4 regions of the Methylobacterium sp. WL19 genome follow, and region 4 is predicted to be linked to each of the others. Evidence: riboswitches for the same ligand, from Rfam matches in the RefSeq annotation. Region 4 holds a riboswitch; each other region holds the start of a gene.

Region 1 (5,675 bases), on a different contig from region 4:
GGACGAGCACAAGCAGACCGAGTATCCAGACGACCGCGCGGGGTCCGACGACCGCCCGGTCGACCCACATGGGAGGCGGGAGGGGAGCGTTCATCGTGCCGCCCGTTGGTGTGCCGCCGCAGCGAGCAAGGCCACGACCTCGGCGACCTGCGGACCTGGACAGGTCCAGAGCCGGTTCGGGATCGAGACGGTGCGACCCTGCCGGCGTAGCGTGTCGAGGACGGGATGATGCAGCAGGGCATCGGCCAGCGACGGCGCGCCGGGCTCCCCCTCGTCAAGGACGATGAGGTCGGCGTCGGCCAAGGCCGCCGCTTCCAGCGGGACCTGGCCGAAACGGTCGCGACCGAGTTCGGCGGCGACGTTGGCGAGGCCGGCGGCACGGATCACCGCGTCGCCAAGGCTGCCGGGTGCCACCGTGAAGGCGTTCGGACGCATCACGAGGGCCCGCAAGGGTTTGGCCGCCGGCATCACCCGGGCCAGCCGCGCGTCGAGGTCCGCGACCATCACCTCGCCGCGCGCCGGGTGCCCGAGGGCCGCGGCGACGGTCCGGATCTGGGCCCGCACCCCCTCGAAGTCGGTGGGTACGCCGAGTTCGAGAAGGGGGAAGCCGACGCGCTTCAGAAGGCCCACCGTAGTCCGTGTCGTGAAGGCACCGGCGACGACGAGGTCGGGCCGCAGGGCGACGATCTCCTCCGACAGGCCGCGCGTCACCGCGATGCCGGCGGCCTCCCGTGCGACGGTCGAGCCGCGCGGGTCTTGAGCGAGGTAGGTCACGGCGGCGACCTGATCGCGGTCGGCAAGCCGAAGGACGAGCTCGTCCGCGCAGAGGTTCATCGAGACGACGTGCCGGGGTTCCCCGGATGCTGGGGCGGCCATCCTACCGGCAATCGACCAGGTTTGGCTGACCGCCAGCATCACCGTCAGGACCGCGAAGCCGGACCGTCTTGCCATCGGCGGTCTCACAACGCGGTCAGGCGGACGCCGCCGTACACGGCGAGGCCTGCCCCGAGGAAGCCGGTGGGGTTCTCGTAGCGGCGGTCGAACAGGTTATCGACCCGCCCAAACACGCTCACCGTCTCGCTGACGTCGTAGTTCACCGCGAGGTTGACCAGGGTAAAGCCCGGGTTCTTGAGCCGGGCCACCGAGAAGTCGCGGTTGCCGTCGACGAAGTGGCCGAGCACGATCACGGTCCCGCTGACGGTCAGGCCCGGGAGGGGGGTCCAAAAGGCCGTCGCGCTGCCCTTGTGGCGGGGCCGTCGCAGGAGCTCCTGGTTGGTGATCTCGTTCTTGGTCACCGTGTTGGTGTAGTCGATCCGGCCCGTAAGGGTATCGGAGAACCGGACAGCGACGAAGGCTTCCGCCCCGTACGATTCGGCCCGGCCGACGTTCTCGTTCGAAGTGAACGTCGCGTTCGAGGTGATGAGGTTCTTGAAATCGTTAGCGTAGTAGGTCGCTCCGACGAGGACGCGGTCCCCCAGGGGCTGCTCGATGCCGGCGTCGTAGCCGAGGCTCTCCTCCGGCCTGAGGTTCGGGTTGGCGAAGAAGTTTGAGGCCGGGAAGCTCTGGAACAGCTGGCTCAGGGTCGGCGCCTTGAAGCCGGTGCCGACGCTGCCTTTGATCCGGGTCTCGGTGAAGGGCAGGATGTAGCTCGGCGCGACGCGGAAGGTGGTGGCCGGCCCGAAGGCGTCGTTCTCGTCGTGGCGGATGTTGGCAACGAACGACGCCCGCTCGAAGGGCGTCAGCTGCACCTCCCCGTAGCCGGCCGTGTTGCCGTTCCTCGCCCGCAAGTTGCCGGCCCCGAACGGGCTCGGGTCGGTGGTCGACAGGCTCTCGTCGTCACGCTGAGCGCCGAACAGGACGAGGTTGCCGGGCGAGAGCTGGTAGTCCCCGCGGTACTCGTAGCGCGTGCGCTCGCCCAGGCCCGTCGTCGCGTCCGGCGTCGCAAGGGGGTCGAGGGGGCCCTGCTGTCTGTTGAACAAGTTCGAGTAGTTGATCGCAAAGAGGTTGTGGAACCCAGCGAACGGTGTCCACTCGGCCTCGTTGCGGGTGAAGACCTGCTGCACGTCGGCGGCACTCCGGAACGCCGCCGGGAAGGCTGGGAAGGTGCTGTAGTCGGTTCCCGTGAATAGGAGACGGGAATTGATGAAGCGCGTCACCGAGTTGATGCGGAAGGTGTCGGTGAACTGGTAGCCGAACTTCGCCGAGACGGTCTCGTTGTCGTAAAAATTCGGATGGATCGCCCGGCCGAGCGGGACGAGGTTCGGCGGCGTCACCGGCGTCGCGGCCGCACGGAAGTGCTGGATCGAGACCGAATAGTCGAAGCCGTCCTCCGACCCGCTGATCCTGCCGCTTTGGTTGAAGGTACCGAACGAGCCGCCCTCGATCCGCGCGGTGGCCCTGGCCGGTCCCTCGCCACGCTTCGTCGTGAAGGAGACCGCGCCTCCAATGGCGTCGCTGCCATAGAGGCCGCTCTGGGGACCCCTGAGCACCTCGATGCGGGAGAGGTCGTCGGTCAGGAGTTGCCCGAAGTCGAAGGAGCCGTTCGGGTTCGACGGGTCGGTCGCGTCGATGCCGTCGATGAGCACCTTCACGTGGTTCGAGTTCGAGCCGCGAATGAACACCGAGGTCTGACCGCCCGGGCCGCCGGTCTGCACGACGTTGAGGCCCGGTACCTGCTGGAGGGCATCCGGGACGGTGCGGCGCTGCTGGGCCTCCAGGGTGGCGGCGGTGAGCACGGTGACGCTTGATCCGACCTGGTCGACGGGCGTCGGCACGCCGGTGGCGGAGACGGAAAGCTCGGAGAGCGTGACGGCCGCCTCGGCCCCGCGCGGGACATCGGCGAAGGGGGCGGCGGCCTGTTGCGCGAGCACGGGACCGGAAAGGGCGGCGCAGGCGAGCGCGAGCGTGCGCAAGCACGCGGTTCGGGAAGGAAAGGACACGGGACAAGCCTCGGGCGACGTCTGTGGCACGTCACCGCGAACGAGGCCTGGGCGCTTGCCTGCCGTTAGGGCAGCCGGGCGCCTCGACACCCATCAGGACACCCCGCCCGATGCGTTTCGCGTGTGACCACGACTGACGGCAGGTCTCCTGGCTCGCGGGTCACCGCCCTCTCATCGTCTTCCCAGGCCCGAAGACCCAGTGACGTGTTGATGATGGGCTCGCCGCTTACAGTTGCGGGGGCAGCCGCGGCTTCGGGAAGGCCCTTTCGGACCTCATCCTCACCGCGTTCCCTTTTGATCCTCCGGGGAGGAACCGTCGGACATACAGGACCTGAGGGAATGGCCCAGCGTCAATGTCGCTTCGGGGTTTTCCGCCCTGTGTGTTCATAACGTTACAAGTCGGGCCTCGGGGTCGATGGCATTCGGTTCGGACCGCGGCAGTCCCCAGCCCTTCACCAGGCCGTAGACCGCAGGGATTACCACGAGGGTCAGGACGGTCGACGAGACCATGCCGCCGATCATGGGGACCGCGATCCGCTGCATAACCTCAGAGCCCGATCCGGTGCTCCACAGGATCGGCAGGAGCCCGGCCATGATGGCGACCACCGTCATCATCTTCGGACGCACCCGCTCCACCGCGCCGATCATGATGGCCCTCCGCAGGTCGGCACGGGTGAGTGCCCGTCCGGCGCGGTCGCATCCGGCCCGGATCTCGGCCAGCGCATGATCGAGGTAGACCAGCATGATCACCCCGGTCTCGGCCGCGACGCCTGCCAGTGCTATGAAGCCGACGGCCACCGCCACCGACAGGTTGAAGCCCATCCACCACATCAGCCAGACCCCGCCGACGAGCGCGAACGGCAGCGACAGCATCACGATCAGGGTCTCGGTCAGTCGACGGAAGTTGAGGTACAGCAGCAGGAACACGATCAGCAGCGTCAGCGGCACCACGACCTTGAGCCGGGCCGTCGCCCGGTCGAGGTACTCGACCTGACCGCTCCACTGCACGAGGGTACCCTGCGGCAGGCTCACCTCTTTGGCGACCGCCGCCCGCGCCTCGGCGACGTAGCCCCCGAGGTCGCGACCGGCGACGTCGACGTAGATGAAGACCGCGAGTTGCCCGTTCTCGGTCCGGATCTGGGTCGGGCCACGGTTCAACTGAACCTTGGCGACCTCACCGAGCGGTACCGTGCCCCCACCCGGGATCGGCACCTGAACCTCGGAGGCGATGGAGCGCGGGTCGGAGCGGAAGGCGCGCGGGTAGCGTACGTTGACGGTGTAGCGCTCGCGGCCCTCGACGGTGTTGGTGACGCTCTCGCCGCCGAGCGCCATCCCGATCACGTCCTGCACGTCGCCGACGGTCAGCCCGTACCGGCCCAGCGCCTCGCGGTCGGGGGTGATGTCGAGGAAGTAGCCGCCCTGCACCCGTTCGGCGTAGGCGCTCGACGTGCCCGGCACCGCCTTCACCACCGCCTCGACCTGGCGGGCGACCTTCTCCATCTCGGAAAGGTCCGTCCCCAGCACCTTGATCCCGACCGGCGTACGGATGCCGGTCGAGAGCATGTCGATGCGGGCGCGGATCGGCTGGGTCCAGGCATTCGAGACCCCGGGGAACTGGAGCGCGGCGTCCATCTCGGCCTTCAGGCTCGCCGTCGTGACCCCGGGTCGCCACTCCGCCTTCGGCTTCAGGTTGACGATGGTCTCGAACATCTCGGACGGCGCCGGGTCGGTCGCGGTGTTGGCCCGACCGGCCTTGCCGTAGACCGAGGCGACCTCGGGGAACGACTTGATGATCCTGTCCTGGGTGGCGAGCAGGTCCCCGGCCTTGGTCACCGAGATGCCCGGCAGCGTGGTCGGCATGTACATCAAGGTGCCCTCGTCGAGGTCGGGCATGAACTCGGAGCCGAGCCGGCTCGCCGGCCATGCCGTCGCCGCCAGGACGACGAGGGCCAACAGGATGGTGAGCACCCGCGCCCGCAGGACGCCTGCGATGAGCGGTCGGTAGATCCAGATCAGGAGTCTGTTCACCGGATTGCGGTGCTCCGGAATGATCCGGCCCCGGACGAATAAAGCCATCAACGCCGGGACGAGTGTCAGGGACAGCACCGCCGCCGCGGCCATGGCGAAGGTCTTGGTGAAGGCCAGCGGACCGAACAGGCGGCCCTCCTGGCTCTCTAGCGTGAAGATCGGCAGGAAGCTCACGGTGATGATGAGGAGCGAGAAGAACAGCGACGGCCCGACCTCGCTTGCGGCCTCGATCAGGATCTCGACCCGGCGCTTGCCGGGGTCCGCCCGCTCCAGGTGCTTGTGGGCGTTCTCGATCATCACGATGGCGGCGTCGATCATGGCGCCCACCGCGATGGCGATGCCGCCCAGGCTCATGATGTTGGCCCCGAGCCCGAGGGCCTTCATGCCCGCGAACGCCATGAGGATGCCGACCGGCAGCATCAGGATCGCCACCAGCGCGCTGCGGACGTGGAGCAGGAACACGACGCAGACGAGGGCTACGATGACGCTTTCCTCGATCAGCGTGCCCTTGAGGGTCTCGATGGCCGCCTCGATGAGGTGCGAGCGGTCGTAGACCGGAAGGATCTCCGTGCCCTCGGGCAGGCTGGCGGCGACATCGGAAAGCCGGGCCTTCACGTTCTCGATGACGTTCAGGGCGTTGGCACCGAACCGTTGCAGGACGATCCCGCCGGCGACCTCGCCGTCGCCGTTCATCTCGGTGATCCCGCG
Region 2 (5,675 bases), on a different contig from region 4:
GAAGGGTAAGATCGCTAGGTTGAATCGACTCTCCACGACGCTAGGCCTTAGCACGGAGGCGACCAACCCCCTTCGCTATCAACTGCTCCACCGAACCGCCTCAGCCATCTACGAGGCGAAACGCTACCGCGCCCGCGTCGCGGTAATGATGGTCCATTCATTCGATCCAGGCGATGCCGGCCTTGCGGACTTCAAGGCCTTCGCCACCGCCATAGGGCTGCCGACAGCAGATGCGACGCGCTTGGCCGGTCCTGTTCAATGTGAAGGTGTCGATCTCTTCCTTGGATGGGCCGCCGACCGACCATCCAGCGAAGGCTTCTCAATCGTGGACGGCCGCAAATCCGACTCCGGCTTCTTCGACGAGGATTGATCAACCAGGGACCACGCATGAAAAACGGCGAGGCTTCCGCCCCGCCGCTCGATCAGCTGAGTCTTTCGGTCGTCAGAGGCCCATCATGGTCCTGGCGGAGCCAACGACCGTTGCGAGAAAGCCGAAGGCGAACGCGCCGATCATCGCGTAGCTGAAACCCTTCATCTGCATGATCGAAGCCCTATCGACCGATTAGCAGCGGTTCCCGCCGGAGGTCTGGCCGTACTGCTGAACGGGGAAGTTCTGCTGGTTGGCATTGCCCTCGGCGGCCGAGCTCATCGGGCAGTTGGCCGGGTTACGCGAGAAGGCGCTGTCGCGGGCACCAAGCGAGCCAGTAGCATCGACCTCATACGAGTTGAACGAGGTGTAGCGGGACGGACGCTCGAAAGCCATCGCGGACGAGATCGGAGCAACGCCAAGAACAAGAGCGGTGGCGATGGCGGCGATACGGGTCTTCATGTGGATGACTTAGCTCCTTTGCGCTACAGTCCTGGGATCAGGTCTGTTTGTTGCTGTATGAGACTAAGATAGGGTGCCGATCTAATTCTTGACGTGCCGGCGCGCACGCAATGGCGTGGATTAACTCTCCTGTAGCGGAGGCCATGACCCCACACGAAGAAGTCGCCTAAGGCAAAGGTAGCGATGTGGGTGAGGAGCGGGCGGTAGGGCGGATGGCGTGAGGAAGAGGAGCGTCCCCAACAAGGCACAGGGCAGTGCCATAAGCACTTGTTGAATACCGCTGCGTGTTGGCTCCGCGATCCCGTGCGTCGTATGGGGCTCGCGGAATCGTTAAGGGAGTTGACCGGCATGGCAGATGGAGTGCGGCCTACGCAGTCGCGGTTAGGGCTGGCCGTCACAGTGGCCTTCGCGATCCTGTTTGCAGGGGTCGGTACGCTCGGCTGGGGCTGGTACCGCTACGTCACCGCTGGCCCAACGCCCTACGACGAGGTTGGCATCGAGGTGAACCGCCGTCTGCCAGAGTCGCTACGGACTTGGGGTTGCGAGCGCATCAAAGAGCGTTTCCCGCGCTCTGTGCCACCCTACGGTTGCCAGCCCGGGCAGATCTGATCGAGGCTGGCGACGCAGTTTATCTCACCCCTCCACTCTTCCGCGAGCAAGCTCGTGGGACCCAGAAGGTGCACAGCGTCAGTAATCTGACGACAACAACCTCAGCTAGAAGCTACCGCACTTCAGAGTACGGCCCCCGAAACAGGTCGCCCGAGGCCCTTCGCCTGAACAACGTTCGCCACCGCCGGCGCCGATGTTCAGGGCGATCGTGGTTCATGTGGCAGCGCTGACATAAGGCTGCGAGGTTCCTGTCCGCATTGTTGGCAGTGTCGTGATCGCGATGTGCGGTTGCCAGCACGACTTTGGTAGAGCGGAGGCTCCCGAGATCCTCGAAGCTCGGGAGGATCCTTAGGGCGTGCCCAGTTCCGTCGCGCCAGGAGCCGGTCTCCGCATCCCACCAACGTCCATCACCCAGGTGATAGACAGCCTTTCCATGAGGCCGCCCACAGCTCTCGCAAGCCCCCCCGGCGCGTTGGAAGCGTATCACTGCAGAGAGCTGCGGCCAGTCGATTGGATAAAAGAAGCGATGTTCGCGCCGGATCGGCATCGAGATCAGGCCTCGCTGACTGTAGCTGCAGCCTGACTGCGGGCCCGGGCCTGGGGGAAATAGCTGTAGAAGGTGTCCCGACTGATCCCGAGCCGTTTAGCGATAGCTGCGATCGAGATGGTGCCGGATTGCAGCAGGGCGCGGCCTACCTCGATATCAGCCTCGGTGAGCTTCTTTGGCCGGCCGCCCTTCCGGCCGCGGGCCAGCGCCGCTTTCAGCCCTTCCATTGTCCGCTCGCGGTTCAGGTCGAGAAAGTACTCGGCCATGGCGCCGTGCATCTGCAGAGCGAAGCGACCGTGAGCCGTGTCGCTATCAAACTGCTCGGTGAGGCTTCGGAAGTGAACCTCCTTCGTCCGCAGATTGTCGATCGTGCGCATCATCTCAACGAGCGAGCGACCGAGCCGATCAAGCTTCCAGACTATGAGCACATCGGTCGGACGCAGGTAGGCGAGAGCGGCATCGAACTCAGGACGTTTCGTGCCGGCCTTTCCAGATTTCTTCTCCTCGAACAGTCGTTCGCATCCGGCCTTGGTCAGCGCATCGCGCTGCAGGTCGAGGTTCTGATCGAGGGTAGAGACGCGGGCATATCCGACGAGCATGTCGGGATAGTGATTCAAGCACGTTTATCTGGCAATAGAAAACCAGTCATATTTTCCCGACATAAACGGAGCCGTTTGCCCCCGATTAGGAAGCACATCCAGCATATGTCGGGAAAACGATCGAATATCGGACATGGATGCTGATAGCGCGATCGTCTCGTTTGGGTGGTTATGCGAAGGTCTGCTTTCGGGCCGAATTTTTGAAAAGCGGACGCTGCATAGCACCGAGGCAAACCTTCGTAAGTGCTGACCTGTAACCTTCCAGGCACACATCGTCGGAAAGCCTTTGCGTGCCATTGACGGCGGACGCTTTGATCGCGCTCCTTATCTCCGACGGTTCCTCCCCGGAGGATCAAAAGGGAACGCGGTGAGGATGAGGTCCGAAAGGGCCTCCCCGAAGCCGCGGCTGCCCCCGCAACTGTAAGCGGCGAGCCCATCATCAACACGTCACTGGGTCTTCGGGCCTGGGAAGACGATGAGAGGGCGGTGACCCGCGAGCCAGGAGACCTGCCGTCAGTCGTGGTCACACGCGAAACGCATCGGGCGGGGTGTCCTGATGGGTGTCGAGGCGTTCGGCTGTCCTTACGGCAGGCAAGCGCCCAGGCCTCGTTCGCGGTGACGTGCCACAGACGTCGCCCGAGGCTTGTCCCGTGTCCTTCCCCTCTCGATCCGCGTGCTTGCGCACGCTCGCGCTCGCCTGCGCCTCCCTTCCCGTATCCGCCCTGGCGCAGCAGACCGCCGCCCCCTTCGCCGACGTCCCGCGCGGGGCAGAGGCGGCCGTCACGCTCTCCGAGCTTTCCGTCTCCGCCACCGGCGTGCCGACGCCCGTCGACCAGGTCGGATCGAGCGTCACCGTGCTCACCGCCGCCACTCTGGAGGCCCAGCAGCGCCGCACCGTCCCGGATGCCCTCCAGCAGGTGCCGGGCCTCAACGTCGTGCAGACCGGCGGCCCGGGCGGTCAGACCTCGGTATTCATCCGCGGCTCGAACTCGAACCACGTGAAGGTGCTCATCGACGGCATCGACGCGACCGACCCGTCGAACCCGAACGGCTCCTTCGACTTTGGGCAACTCCTGACCGACGACCTCTCCCGCATCGAGGTGCTCAGGGGTCCCCAGAGCGGCCTCTACGGCAGCGACGCCATCGGCGGCGCGATCTCCTTCACGACGAAGCGTGGCGAAGGACCGGCCAGGGCAACCGCGCGGATCGAGGGCGGCTCATTCGGGACGTTCAACCAGAGCGGCCGGATCAGCGGGTCGGAAAACGGCTTCGACTACTCGGTGTCGATCCAGCATCTCCGGGCTGCCGCAACGCCTGTGACGCCGCCCAACCTCGTCGCCCCAGGAACGACGACCCGCCCGAACTACTACGACAACGAGACCGTCTCGGCGAAGTTCGGCTACCAGTTCACCGACACGTTCCGAATCAACTCGATCACGCGGTTCATCAACTCGAAGCTGCTCTTCAGCGGCGACGACTATGGCACCTTCCCGGTGACGCTGGGCGGCCTGCGCAGCCAGGCGGACGTGCAGCAAGTCTTCACCCGCAACGAGGCCGAGTGGACACCGTTCGCCGGTTTCCACAACGTCTTCGCGATCAACTACTCGAACCTCTACAACCGCCAGGTCCAGAACGCGTACGACCCGTTCAACCCGCTCCCGACCGCCGGCCTCGGCGAGCGCACGCGGTACGAGTACCGCGGCGACTACCAGCTCTCGCCCGGCAACCTCGTTCTGTTCGGCGCGCAGCGTGACGACGAGAGCCTGTCGACCACCGATCCGAACCCGTTCGGTTCCGGCAACCTGCGGGCCAGGAACGGCAATACCGCCGGCTACGGCGAGATACAGCTGACGCCGTTCGACCGTGCCTCTTTCGTCGCCAACGTTCGCCACGACGAGAACGACGCCTTCGGACCGGCCACCACGTTCCGCGTCGCCCCGAGCTACATCCTGCCGTTCACCGACACGCGGATCAAAGGCAGCGTCGGCACCGGCTTCAAGGCGCCGACCCTGAGCCAGCTGTTCCAGAGCTTCCCGGCGTTCAACTTCTTCGCCAACCCCAACCTCAAGCCGGAAGAGAGCCTCGGCTACGATGCCGGCTTCGAACAGCCGCTCGGCGAGCGCGTTCTCGTCGGCGCGACCTATTACGCCAACGACTTCAAGAACCTGATCAACACCAACGCCAGCTTCACCTCGAACGAGAACGTCGGGCGAGCCGAATCCTACGGGGCCGAGGCCTTCGTTGCGGTCCGGTTCACCGACACGCTCTCGGGCCGGGTCGACTACACCAACACCGTGACCAAGAATGAGATTACCAACCAGGAGCTCCTGCGCCGGCCCCGCCACAAGGGCAGCGCCACCGCTCAGTGGACGCCGATCCCCGGCCTGAGCTTCAGCGGGACGGTGATCGTGCTTGGCCACTTCGTAGACGGAAACCGAGACTTCTCGATCCAGAGGCTGAAGAACCCGGGCTTCACCCTGGTCAACCTCGCGGTCAACTACGACGTGAACGAGACGGTGAGTGTGTTCGGCCGGATCGATAACCTGTTCGACCGCCGCTACGAGAACCCCACCGGCTTCCTCGGGCCGGGCCTCGCCGTGTACGGCGGCGTCCGCGTGACGACGTTCTGAGGATTGCGATGTCGATGCGATGGACGCTGGCTGCGCTAGCGATTGCGGTCTGGCCTGGTCTGTCAGGTGCGGGGTGGGCGGCAGACGAGCCGGCGCATCCGGTCCACGTCGTCTCGATGAACCTCTGCGCCGACGAGCTGGTCCTGCGGCTCGCCGACCGCGACCAGGTCACCGCAGTGACCTACCTCGCCCATGACCCGCGCAGCTCCACCGTCGCGCGGGAGGCCACCGGCATCGCGGTGACCCGTGGCCTGTCGGAGGAGATCGTCGCGCTCCGGCCCGACCTCGTCGTGGCCGGAGCCTTCACGACGCGGACCACGGTGGGCCTGCTCAAGCGCGTCGGCTTCCCCCTTCTCGAACTCGGCGTACCCAACGACTTCGAGGGGGTGCGGGCCCAGATCCGGACCGTCGCCGCGGCCCTCGGGCACCCGGCGCGCGGCGAGGCGATGGTCGCGGACCTC
Region 3 (5,675 bases), on a different contig from region 4:
ACCGGCCTCACCCGCGCGGCGCCGCAGCTCGCGGGTGCGGCGATCGTCGGCGCGCTCATCATGGTCGCGGCGGATTTCGTCGGGCGGATGGCGTTCTTCCCCTACCAGCTGCCCGCCGGATTGGTGGCGACCCTCGTCGGCGGACCGTTCCTGATGTGGCTCCTGGCCCGGCGCTGAGGGCGCCTCTCACAACTCTCGGTCACGGGCGGCTCTCCCTCGGAGCACGACGGCGCGGCTGGCGCTTCGTGAGAGCCGCCGAGTCTTCCGGAGCGCGTTCATCAACACGTTTATCGAGGTTATAGACTCGAATTATTCCAAAGTATGAATGTGCTTCCTAGGCAACGCAGTCACAACTTCGCTCGCCGAACCGCAACTTCGCCTTGCTGTCAAAGACGCCGTATGGATTTGTCTTGCCGAGGCGCGAGCTTTGTTTTTGAATCGTTCTACGCGATGCATCGGCAGAGACATCTCGCTCAGTCACGATCGAGCCCGTGCTGTATTTTCGACGATCAAGGTCTTCTGTATGTCTGATGGCATGTTGCTCTCCTCCGGCACGGTTTCTCACAAAGCCGTGAGTGGCCGGCGCTGTCTGGCCGGCGTCTCCACCGTGGCGATGCTCGCCATGGCCCCCGCCCTGTGGAGTGGGGAGGCCTTCGCCCAAGCCGCGTCGGGCGGCACGGCGGCGGTGCAGCTCGACACCTTGTCGGTGCAGGGCTCCGGCGCCGGTGTCGGCAGCGGCAGCACCAACGACAGCATCGTCGCGGCGAATTCCTACGTCGTGTCGCGCAGCTCGTCCGGCACCAAGACCAACGCCAGCCTGCGCGAAATCCCGCAATCGATCTCGGTGGTGACGCAGAAGCAGCTCGAGGATCGCGGCGCGCAGAACCTCGCTGATGCATTGGCCTACACAGCAGGAGTTTATGCTTCCCCTCAGGGCGATGACGGGCGCTTCGACCAACTCATCATCCGCGGCTTCGACCAGACCATCCGCGGCGTCTACCGCGACGGCCTGCGCCTGCCACTCACGAGCTTCTCCGGCTTCCCGCAGGAGCCCTACGGGATCGAGCGCATCGACGTCCTGCGCGGGCCGACTTCGGGTCTCTACGGCCTGAACGATCCGGGCGGACTCGTGAACTTCGTCAGCAAGAAGCCCCTCGACGTGCCCCTGCGCGAGATCTTCGGCTCTTACGGCACCTACAACCGCAAGCAGTTCGGCTTCGACCTGAGCGGTCCGGCCAACCCCGAGAAGACCATCCTCTACCGGATCACCGGCTTCCTGCGGAACGGTGGCACCCAGGCCGATTACGTCGACCTCGACCGGGTGTACATCGCCCCGGCCGTCACGTTCCGGCCGTCGGCCGATACCAGCCTGACGCTTCTGGGAAATTACCAGAAGGATGTCTCGGGCGATAAGTACCGCTTGATCCCGCAATATTACACAAACGGGTCGAACCCGCTGAAGGCCAACCTGCGCGACCGCTTCCTCGGCGAGCCCGATTTCAGCCGCTTCAAGTCCGAGCGGGCCATGGCGGGCTACGAGTTCTCGCACCGCTTCGACAACGAATGGACCGTGCGCCAAAATCTGCGCTACGCCCATGCCAGCACCAACTACAACAGCATCTACCCGACCGGGCTGAACAATACGGCTTCACCCTCGCTCATCAACCGTTCGGCCCAGACCTGGCTGGAGGATTACGGCGTCTTCACCGTCGATACCCAGATCCAGCACGAGCACGTGTTCGACTGGTTCAAGAACACCGCCTTGCTCGGCATCGATTACAGCAACATTCAGAACAAGAGCGACCAGAGGGGCGGCCCGACCCAGTCGTTCTTCGATCCCAGCTTCCTCATTACCGGCGTGGGTCCGGCACTCGTCGGCCCGATCGATGTCCTCAACCCGACCTATGGCTCGGCCGTCGCCCCCCTGCAGAGGACGCTGTTGAGCCGGCTGTCGCAGGAGCAGACCGGCATCTACGCCCAGGATCAGGTGAAGTTCGGCAACGGTTTCCTGTTCAGCGCCAACGCCCGCTACGATTGGGTGAAGACGCGGACGGACGTGCAGAACCCCGCCCTGGATGCCGTTCGTACGACGCTGAACAGTATCGGCGTCCCGAACGCGATCCCGACCAATTTCGGGGTCACCCAGAATGCGGAATCCTATAGCGGCCGCGTCGGACTGTCGTATCTCTTCGACAACGGCCTGACGCCCTACGTCGCCGCCGCGCGCTCGTTCAACGTGCTGCCGTTCTACATCCAGTCGAGCACTCGGAGCCAATTCGTCCCGGCCGTGCCGGATACGTATTCGATCGGCCCCGCCAAGCCCGAGATCGGCGAGACCATCGAGGGCGGCATCAAGTTCCAGCCTCCGGGATCGAACAGCACCTTCCTGCTGACCTACTTCAATACCAAGAAGACCAACGCCCTGACCTTCGACGGGACCGATCCACTGCAGCAAGCCTATTACCAGACCGGCGAGATCACGGTGAACGGCATCGAGGCCGAGGCGACCCTTGAACTCGCCGAAGGGTTCCGCCTGCTCAGTTCGCTCACCGCCCTCAACGCCCGGGTGACCAGGGACATCCCGCCGTTCCCCTTGCCCGACGCGACCGGAAACCGGCCGATCCAGGTTCCGAACATCGTGATCTCGAACTGGGCCGACTATACCGTCCAGACTGGCCTGTTCCGTGGTCTCGGCTTCGGCTTCGGCGTGCGCTACATCGGCGATACGTTCGGCGATACGGCCAACACCATCCGCGTGCCGGATTACTTCCTGATGGATGCGTCGATCCGCTATTCCTTCGACAACTGGCGCTTCCAGGTGGCCGCCAACAACCTGGCCGACAAAGTGTATGTCGGCACCTGCGCCCAGCTCGGCGGATATGTCGGCTGCAATTACGGCGACGGCCGCCGCATCACCGGCTCCGTCACCTACCGCTGGTAGGCGACGCGCATCCGATGAGATTGGCCCCGGATCGAAAGATCCGGGGCTTTTCTTTTGGGCTGTTGCCGTGACGTCGTTGACGCGGTCTCCCGGCCTCGACTAGCTTGAGCATGACGGTTCCTCTTCGGGGGATCAAAAGGGAACGCGGTGAGGACCTTGTGTCCGATGCCGCGGCTGCCCCCGCAACTGTAAGCGGCGAGTCCTTCATCAACACGTCACTGGGTGATCACCTGGGAAGACGATGAGAGGGCGGTGACCCGCGAGCCAGGAGACCTGCCGTCAGTCGTGGTCACACGCGAAACGCATCGGGCGGGGTGTCCTGGTGGGGTGTCGGGGCGTTCGCATGTCGCGAACGCATCGGTTTCGTTCGCGGTGACGTGCCACTGCGCTGAGCCGCGCCCGCCGTCTGCCTGCGATGCCCGATCGTTCCCGTTCCTTCCGTTACAGAATCGCTCCACGGCATGCCTTCGGCGAGACCGTCCGGTCCCGCACGCAGGCATTTTGCCCGGTTCGCCGTATTGTAACGTTATAACATACGATTTAGCAGAGGGGGCGCGGCACTCGGCCAGCGATCACTCCGGTTTGCCAAAACGAACATGCCCAGACAGGTCACCCACCGCGCCCCCGGCCGGACATCCACGGCCCGCGCCACCGCTTTCCTCGCGTCGCTCCTCGGCTCGACCCTGCTCGCCGGTCAGGTCCGGGCACAGGATTCCGTCAGCCAGAATGCCGTCACCCTCGACCAGCTCACCGTGGAGGGGAGCGGGGTCGGCCTCACCCGCGCCAACCCGGTCGGGCTCAACCTCTCGACCCCCTCCCGCAGCGCCAGTCGCCTTGGCCTGACGCCGCTGGAGACGCCCGCCAGCATCGACGTCATCAGCGGCGAGACCGCGCGCATCCGGGGCCAGAACACGGTGGTCGAGGCGGTGACGCAGAACGCCACCGGCATCACCACCATCGCGTCGCCCGGCAACGGCAACGGCGCCTTCTCCAGCCGGGGCTTCGCCGGCCCGAACTCGATCCAGCAGCTGTATGACGGCACCCGCCTGTTCGTGGGCGCCGGCACCGTGACCTTCCCGTTCGACACATGGAACGTGGAGAGGATCGAGGTGCTGCGCGGCCCGGCCTCCGTGCTCTACGGCGACGGCGCCATCGGCGGCGTGGTCAACGTGGTCTCGAAGAAGCCGAGCTTCACGCCGATCCATGCCGCCCGCGCCGCAACCGGGTCGGATGGGCTCGCGCGCCTCGCCGTCGATCTCGGCGGTCCCATCGGCGATGCGGTGGCCTACCGCCTCAATGTCAGCGGCAACCGCGACGGCGGCTGGACCAGCCCGAACGGGGATTTCCGCAACCTCGCGGTCTCGGGCGCGCTGCTGTTCCAGCTGAACCCCGATCTCGCGGTGACCCTCAGCCACGATCTCGGCTACCAGGAGCCCGCCCGCTACTGGGGCACGCCGCTGGTCGATGGCCGGATCGTCCAGTCCCTGCGCAACAACAACTACAATGTCGACGGCGCGAAGGTCATCTGGTCCGACAACTGGACCCAGCTCAAGACCGAGTGGACGCCGAGCGCCGACATCACCATCCGCAACACCGCCTACCGGCTGCAGAGCCGTCGCCACTGGCTCGATGTCGAGCAATACAGCTTCAATCGCGGCACGGGCCTCATCGACCGGTCCAGCTATACCGAAATCTACCACCAACAGGAGCAGGTCGGGAACCGCTTCGACGCGGCCTTCAAGGGCAACGTCTTCGGCTTCCGCAACGAGTTCGCCATCGGGTTCGACGTGAACCACGTGGATTTCCGCCACACCAACAACTTCTCCAGCGCGGGCAGCAACCTCGTCACCAGCGTCGATCCGTTCAATTACGATCCCGGACAGTTTCCGGCCAATGGCCGCGCGAGCCCGGCCTATGCCACCAGCACCAACCAGGCCTCGGTCTTCGCCGAGAACCGGCTGATCCTCAGCGACCAACTCTCCTTCCTCACCGGCGTGCGCTTCGACGCGCCGACCCTGCACCGGCGCAACCTGCAGACCGGCGACACCTTCGCGCGCTCGTTCGAGGCCCTGAGTTACCGCTTCGGCCTCGTCTACAACCCGACGCCGGATTCGGCCCTCTACGTGCAATACGCCACCGCCACCGATCCGGTGGGGAGCCTCATCAGCCTGTCGCAATCGAACGCCAATTTCGACCTCTCCACCGGCGAGCAGATCGAGGTCGGTGCCAAGGGCCTCGCGCTGAACGGCGCCCTCGAATGGACGCTCGCCGGCTACCGCATCGTCAAGGACAAGCTGATTTCGGCGGTGCCGGGCCAGCCCAATGTCTCGACCCAGGTCGGCCGGCAATCCTCGCACGGGGTGGAGGGGGCGCTCGCCCTGCGCCTGCCCGATGGCTGGCGCATCGACGCCAACCTCGCTCTGCTCCACGCGCAATACGACGAGTTCCGGGAGGGGGCGGTGTCCTATGCGGGCAACCAGCCCATCGACGTGCCCGAGCGCGTCGCCAATGTCTGGCTCAATTGGGCCTTCGCCCGCGACTGGGAGGCCAGGATCGGGCTGCAGAATGTCGGCCGGGTCTTCAGCGACTTCTCCAATACCGCGCCACGGCCCGACTACACCCTCGCCCATCTCGGCCTCGACCATCAGGTCACCCCGGCCTCGCGCCTGAGCCTTCGCGTCTACAACCTGTTCGACACAACCTACGCCATCAGCGGCAACGCCGTGGACGGGAT
Region 4 (5,675 bases):
TCGCGGCCTCACCTTACCGGCCCGCTCCGGACGATCTCCCGGCCCCGCTCGCCGGCCTCAGCTACGACGGCTACCGCGCGATCACCTTCCGCCCCGACGCGGCCCCTCGCCTCGGTGGTTCGTTCTCGCTGCAGCTGTTCCATCGCGGCTTCCTGCAGAAGAAGCGCGTCGCCCTGTTCCTCCAGCCGCCGGACGGGCCGCCGCAGCCGATCCTGTACCAGTCGGGCCTGTTCGATCTCGGCTCCGACCTCGCCGGGCAGGACTTTTCCCGCGATCTCGGCTTTGCCGGCTTCCGGCTGCATCACGCCTTCGACGATAGGAAGCCGGCTCACCAGGAGGAATTCCTGGTCTTCCTCGGCGCCTCGTATTTCCGGCTTCGCGGAAAGACGCAGGAATACGGCCTGTCGGCGCGCGGTGCCGCGATCCAGACCGGCGGTCCGGGAGCGGAGGAGTTTCCGGACTTCACGGCGTTCTGGATCTGCGAGCCGAAGGCCGAGGCCCGCGCCGTCACGATCCTGGCGCTCCTCGATTCGCCGAGCCTCGCGGGCGCCTACCGCTTCGTGGTCGAACCCGGCGAGACCTCGCGGATGGTCGTCACCGCCTCGCTGCATCCCCGCGCCGCGATCCCGCGTCTCGGCCTCGCGCCGCTCACCAGCATGTTCTTGCACGGAGCGAACGGTCCGGGCGCGCGCGGAGCCGCGCCCTTCGACGATTTCCGGCCGCAGGTTCACGATTCCGACGGGCTGGTGGTGGCGACCAAGGACGACCGCCTATGGCGTCCCTTGAGCAACGGACGGCGCGATCCGCAGATCTCGGCGTTCCGGGTCGATCCCCTCGATGGGTTCGGACTTCTCCAGCGCGAGCGAAGCTTTGCCGCCTATCTCGACGTCCAGGCCCGACACGAGGCCCGGCCCGGCCTCTGGGTCACGCCCCAGGCGGGGTTCGGCGCCGGGGCGGTGCAGCTCTTCGAGATCCCGTCCCGCGAAGAGTACATGGACAACATCGTCGCCGCCTTCGTGCCGGCCGCACCCGTCACGGCGGGAAGCGCCCTCGACCTCGCCTACACGCTCGCCACCATCGGGGCCGAACCGGACACCGCCGTACTGAGCGCGCTCGCCCGGGTGGTCTCCACCCATGTCGGTTCGGCCGAGCGCCTGCGGCCGACCACGCCGCCGAGTCCGGAGCGGCGCCTCTACGTCATCGATTTCGAAGGACCGGGCCTGCCCACCGGCCCAGACGGTGACATCGCGGCCGAGGTCTCGGCCAGCGCCGGCGCCATGGTCGATCCGGTGGTGGAGCGGGTGCCCCAGACCGGGGGCTGGCGCCTCTACGTGGAATGGCGTCCGCCGACGCCGCTGCCGCCCGGTGACGTCATCCTGCGCGCGCGCCTCATGCGCGGCGGGCGTCCGATCAGCGAGACCTGGGACAACGCCGCCTGATCGCCGATTTCACGACTTGGCGAGTTGCCGCAGGGATCGGAACGGGAGCACCGGTCGGGGATTCTCAACTTGGAACACCACCAAGTTGCGGAGCCGCCCGGTTCCCTCAAGGCCTTAGAAGCGCCTCGGGGCGCGGCATCCGCCATCCCCCGGAGCAGCACCCTTGGCGATCGAGACCCCCTACCTGCGCTACACGCCCGCCGTCGAGACCCCTGACGCCGACGAGGCCGAGACCAGCCGGTCCCTGAACGAGACCATGCGCTCCATCAGCGAGACGACCCTCGCCCATGGCGGTCATGCCATCCGCAGCGTCCATGCCAAGGCGCATGGCGCCTTGAGGGCCGAGTTGGAGGTGGCGCCCGGCCTATCCCCCGAACTGGCGCAGGGCCTGTTCGCGCAGGCGGGGCGCTACCCCGTGGTGATGCGCTTCTCGACCATCCCCGGTGATATCCTGGACGACAGCGTCTCCACTCCGCGCGGCGTGGCGATCAAGATCGTCGGTGTCGAAGGCGAACGGCTGGAGGGGTCGGAGGGGGACGCCACCCAGGATTTCGTGCTCGTCAACGGGCCGGCCTTCTCGGCGCCGGGACCGAAGCAGTTCCTGGCGACCCTGAAGCTCCTCGCCAAAACCACGGATCGGGCGGAGGGGCTCAAGAAGGTCGCCTCGGCGGCGTTGCGCGGCGTGCAGAGCGCGGTCGTGGCGGCCACCGGTTCGCCGAGCCCGGCCCTGGCGACGCTGGGCGGACAGCCCGAGACGCACATTCTGGGCGACAGCTTCTACAGCCAGGTTCCGCTGCGCTTCGGCGATCACATCGCCAAGATCGCGCTCGTCCCGGTCTCGCCGGACCTGACGGCGCTCACCGACAAGCCGCTGGACGACACGAGCGCCCCCAATGCGATCCGCGAGGCGGTGCTGGCGCATTTCCGCCGCCATGGCGGCACCTGGGAGTTGCGGGCGCAGCTCTGCCTGAACCTCGACGACATGCCGGTGGAGGACGCCTCCGTGGTCTGGTCGGAGGCAACGAGCCCCTACCGCACCATCGCCACCCTCACCGCCGCGCCGCAGACGAGCTGGAGCGAGGCCCGCGCGGCTTTCGTCGATGACGGCCTGTCGTTCAGCCCGTGGCACGGGCTGGCCGCGCACCGGCCGCTGGGCGGCATCATGCGCATGCGCAAATCGGCCTACGAGATGGGCAAACGCTTCCGGGCCGAGACAAACGGCCGCCGCATCGAGGAGCCGAGGAACCTCGACTCGCTCCCGGAGTGATGCCGGACGTTGCCGTGATGCGACAGGGCGGCGGCGATGGTCGATGCGGGAACATCTCGCCATTGACCCTCCCGTTGCGGCCGACCTAGCCTGACGATGACGGTTCCCCCTCGGGGGATCAAAAGGGAACGCGGTTAGGATCTTGCGTCCGATGCCGCGGCTGCCCCCGCAACTGTAAGCGGCGAGCCCATCATCAACACGTCACTGGAGGCTCCGGCCTCTGGGAAGACGATGAGAGGGCGGTGACCCGCGAGCCAGGAGACCTGCCGTCAGTCGTGGTCACACGCGAAACGCATCGGGCGGGGTGTCCCGGTGGGGTGTCGGGGCGTTCGCATGTCGCGAACGCATCGGCTTCGTTCGCGGTGACGTGCCACTGCCGTCGCCCGAGGTTTCGCCCGTGTCTGCCCATCCTCCACGCGCTCTCCATCCCCTCCTCGTCCTCGCGCTGCTGACATCCGCGTCACCGGTCCTCGCCCAGTCCGGCGCGGCGACCATCGCCGAGGCGACCCTCGACGAACTTTCCGTGGCCGCCGACATGCGTCCGCCCCCCGCTGCCGGTCCCGGCCTCGGCGGGGCCACGGGTGGAGCCGGCGGGGCCGAAGCGTTCGGCGCCCTGTCCGCTCCCGCGCTGACGTCGAGTTCCGGCGTCATCACCGGCAAGGCCCTCAACGACCGGCCGGTCACCCGCCCCGGCGAGGTACTGGAAGCCGTGCCCGGCCTCATCGTCACGCAGCATTCCGGCGAGGGAAAAGCCAACCAGTACTTCCTGCGCGGCTTCAACCTCGACCACGGCAGCGACATCGCCATCACCATCGACGGCATGCCCGCCAACATGCGCACCCATGGCCACGGCCAGGGCTATGCCGACATCAACTTCCTCATTCCCGAACTCGTCGGCGCGGTGGAGTTCCACAAGGGCCCGTATTTCGCCCGCGACGGGGATTTCGCCTCCGCCGGTTCGGTGCGGATCGACACGATCGACGCGGTGCCCCGCCCTCTCGCGCTCACCTCCCTCGGCAGCTTCGGCTACAAGCGGGCGCTCACCATCGCCTCCGCGCCGCTGGGGGAGGGGACGCTCCTCGCCGCCGGCGAGGCTCAGGTCTATGACGGCCCCTGGGTGGTGCCGGACGCCATCCGAAAGCTCAACGGCGTGCTGCGCTACAGCCAGGGCACCGCCCTCGACGGGTTCTCCCTCACCGGCATGGCCTATTCCAACCGCTGGACGGCGACGAACCAGATCCCTCAGCGGGCGATCTCCGAGGGCCTGATCGGCCGCTTCGGCACCCTCGACCCAAGCGATGGGGGTAATGCGAGCCGCTTCTCCCTGTCGGGCCGCTGGAGCCGGTCGGACGACGGCGGCGTCACCCGCGCCAGCGCCTACGTCATCCGCTCGAATCTCAACCTGTTCAACAACTTCACCTATTTCCTCAACGATCCGGTCAATGGCGACCAGTTCCGCCAGCTCGACAGCCGCACCGTCGCCGGCGGCGAGATCGCGCGGGTGTTCAATGGTGAGCTGTTCGGTCTCGCCATGGAGAACGAGATCGGCGTGCAGGCGCGGTTCGACGACATCCATGTGGGCCTGTTCAACACGCGGGCGCGCACCTCCCTCTCCACCGTGCGCGACGACCGCGTGCAGGAGGGCAGCGCCGCCCTCTACTTTGAGAACCGCCTGCGCTGGACCGAGTGGCTGCGCACCAGCGTCGGCCTGCGCGCCGACGCCTACGACGCCACCGTGAGATCGAACAATCCGCTGAATTCGGGCCATGCGCGGGACGGCATCGTCAGCCCCAAGCTCGGCGTCGTGTTCGGCCCCTGGGCCGAGACCGAGCTGTTCGTGAATTACGGCGAGGGTTTCCATTCCAACGACGCCCGGGGCGCGACCATCACGGTCGATCCGGGCAATCCCCTGTTCCCCCTCGACCGGGTGCCCCTGCTGGTGCGCTCGGTGGGCTCGGAGGTCGGCATCCGCAACCGCTCCATCGCCGGTCTCGAGTCGACCGTGACCCTGTTCCAGCTCGATTTCGATTCCGAGAACCTGTTCGTGGGTGATGCGGGCACCACCGAGCCGAGCCGCCCGAGCCGGCGCACCGGCATCGAGTGGACCAACCACTACGCGGTGACGCCCTGGCTCGCTCTCGACGCCGACCTCACCGTGACCCATGCGCGCTTTGCCGACCGCGACCCTGCGGGGAGCCGCATCCCCGCCGCCCCTACCGCCATCGCGGCCGCCGGCTTTACGCTGGGCGAGTCGCTGGGCTGGTTCGGTACGCTACGGCTTCGCTATTTCGGCCCACGCCCGCTCATCGAGGACAATTCCGTCCGCTCGAAGCCCACCACCCTGGTGAACGGCCGCATCGGCTACAATTTCGACAACGGCGTCACGGTGCAGCTCGACATCCTCAACCTGCTCAACGTCAAGGCGAGCCAGATCGATTATTTTTATGAGTCGCGGCTGCGGGGAGAGCCCGCCGGCGGGGTGGCGGACACGCATCTGCATCCGGTGGAGCCGATGGCGGTGCGGTTGACGGTGGCGGGGCGGTTTTGAGGAATGGGAGCGGGTTGCGGGCAGCCAAGCCGCTCTCCGGTCATGCTCATGGCAGCGATCCGGGCCGGAGATACGCGAACATGTGAGGCACATAGTCGGCTTTGCCGAGCGCGATGCCGTGATGTCGCAAGATGGCGTAGGCGGTGATGACGTGGAAGTAGAACTGAGGCAGAGCCCAATCCCGAGCGTATTGTTCGCCGCTCATATCGAACGTGATGTTGCCCGGAAGCTCGATCGTGATCTGCAGGGTCGCTCCGGAATCGAGGGCATTGTCCGAGAGGCTGTCCAGACGCGCCAATGCGTCGGCGATGCGAGCCCGTGCATCCGCGATTGAGCCGGGCACGTCGCCGGCATTGCGCCCCTCGGCCGCCACGGCAGCAAGCGATTGGGGAATATCTTCGCCGCGAAGGCGGAACGTCGC

The links. A riboswitch is a leader RNA that binds a small molecule or an ion and turns the genes downstream of it on or off. The one in region 4 is predicted to bind cobalamin.
Region 1: another riboswitch for cobalamin. It lies ahead of FV220_RS07415 (TonB-dependent receptor); the one in region 4 lies ahead of FV220_RS20170 (TonB-dependent receptor).
Region 2: another riboswitch for cobalamin. It lies ahead of FV220_RS18220 (TonB-dependent receptor); the one in region 4 lies ahead of FV220_RS20170 (TonB-dependent receptor).
Region 3: another riboswitch for cobalamin. It lies ahead of FV220_RS21485 (TonB-dependent receptor); the one in region 4 lies ahead of FV220_RS20170 (TonB-dependent receptor).

The regions. Positions count from the first base shown of each region.
Region 1 is NZ_VRVC01000025.1:36,025-41,699, reverse strand. Features, by position in the region: gene FV220_RS07425 (iron ABC transporter permease) at 1-94, opposite strand, end outside; gene FV220_RS07420 (ABC transporter substrate-binding protein) at 91-876, opposite strand; gene FV220_RS07415 (TonB-dependent receptor) at 960-2,912, opposite strand; cobalamin riboswitch at 3,060-3,272, opposite strand; gene FV220_RS07410 (CusA/CzcA family heavy metal efflux RND transporter) at 3,324-5,675, opposite strand, start outside.
Region 2 is NZ_VRVC01000101.1:3-5,677, reverse strand. Features, by position in the region: gene FV220_RS18245 (hypothetical protein) at 1-370, shown strand, start outside; gene FV220_RS18240 (hypothetical protein) at 563-829, opposite strand; gene FV220_RS26175 (hypothetical protein) at 1,551-1,985, opposite strand; gene FV220_RS18225 (recombinase family protein) at 1,991-2,584, opposite strand; cobalamin riboswitch at 2,902-3,114, shown strand; gene FV220_RS18220 (TonB-dependent receptor) at 3,235-5,214, shown strand; partial or broken gene FV220_RS18215 (ABC transporter substrate-binding protein) at 5,223-5,675, shown strand, end outside.
Region 3 is NZ_VRVC01000145.1:641-6,315, forward strand. Features, by position in the region: partial or broken gene FV220_RS21475 (iron chelate uptake ABC transporter family permease subunit) at 1-177, shown strand, start outside; gene FV220_RS21480 (TonB-dependent siderophore receptor) at 536-2,941, shown strand; cobalamin riboswitch at 3,039-3,237, shown strand; gene FV220_RS21485 (TonB-dependent receptor) at 3,538-5,675, shown strand, end outside.
Region 4 is NZ_VRVC01000125.1:5,309-10,983, forward strand. Features, by position in the region: gene FV220_RS20160 (glucan biosynthesis protein) at 1-1,439, shown strand, start outside; gene FV220_RS20165 (catalase family protein) at 1,603-2,706, shown strand; cobalamin riboswitch at 2,790-2,992, shown strand; gene FV220_RS20170 (TonB-dependent receptor) at 3,104-5,254, shown strand; gene FV220_RS20175 (DUF1993 domain-containing protein) at 5,301-5,675, opposite strand, start outside.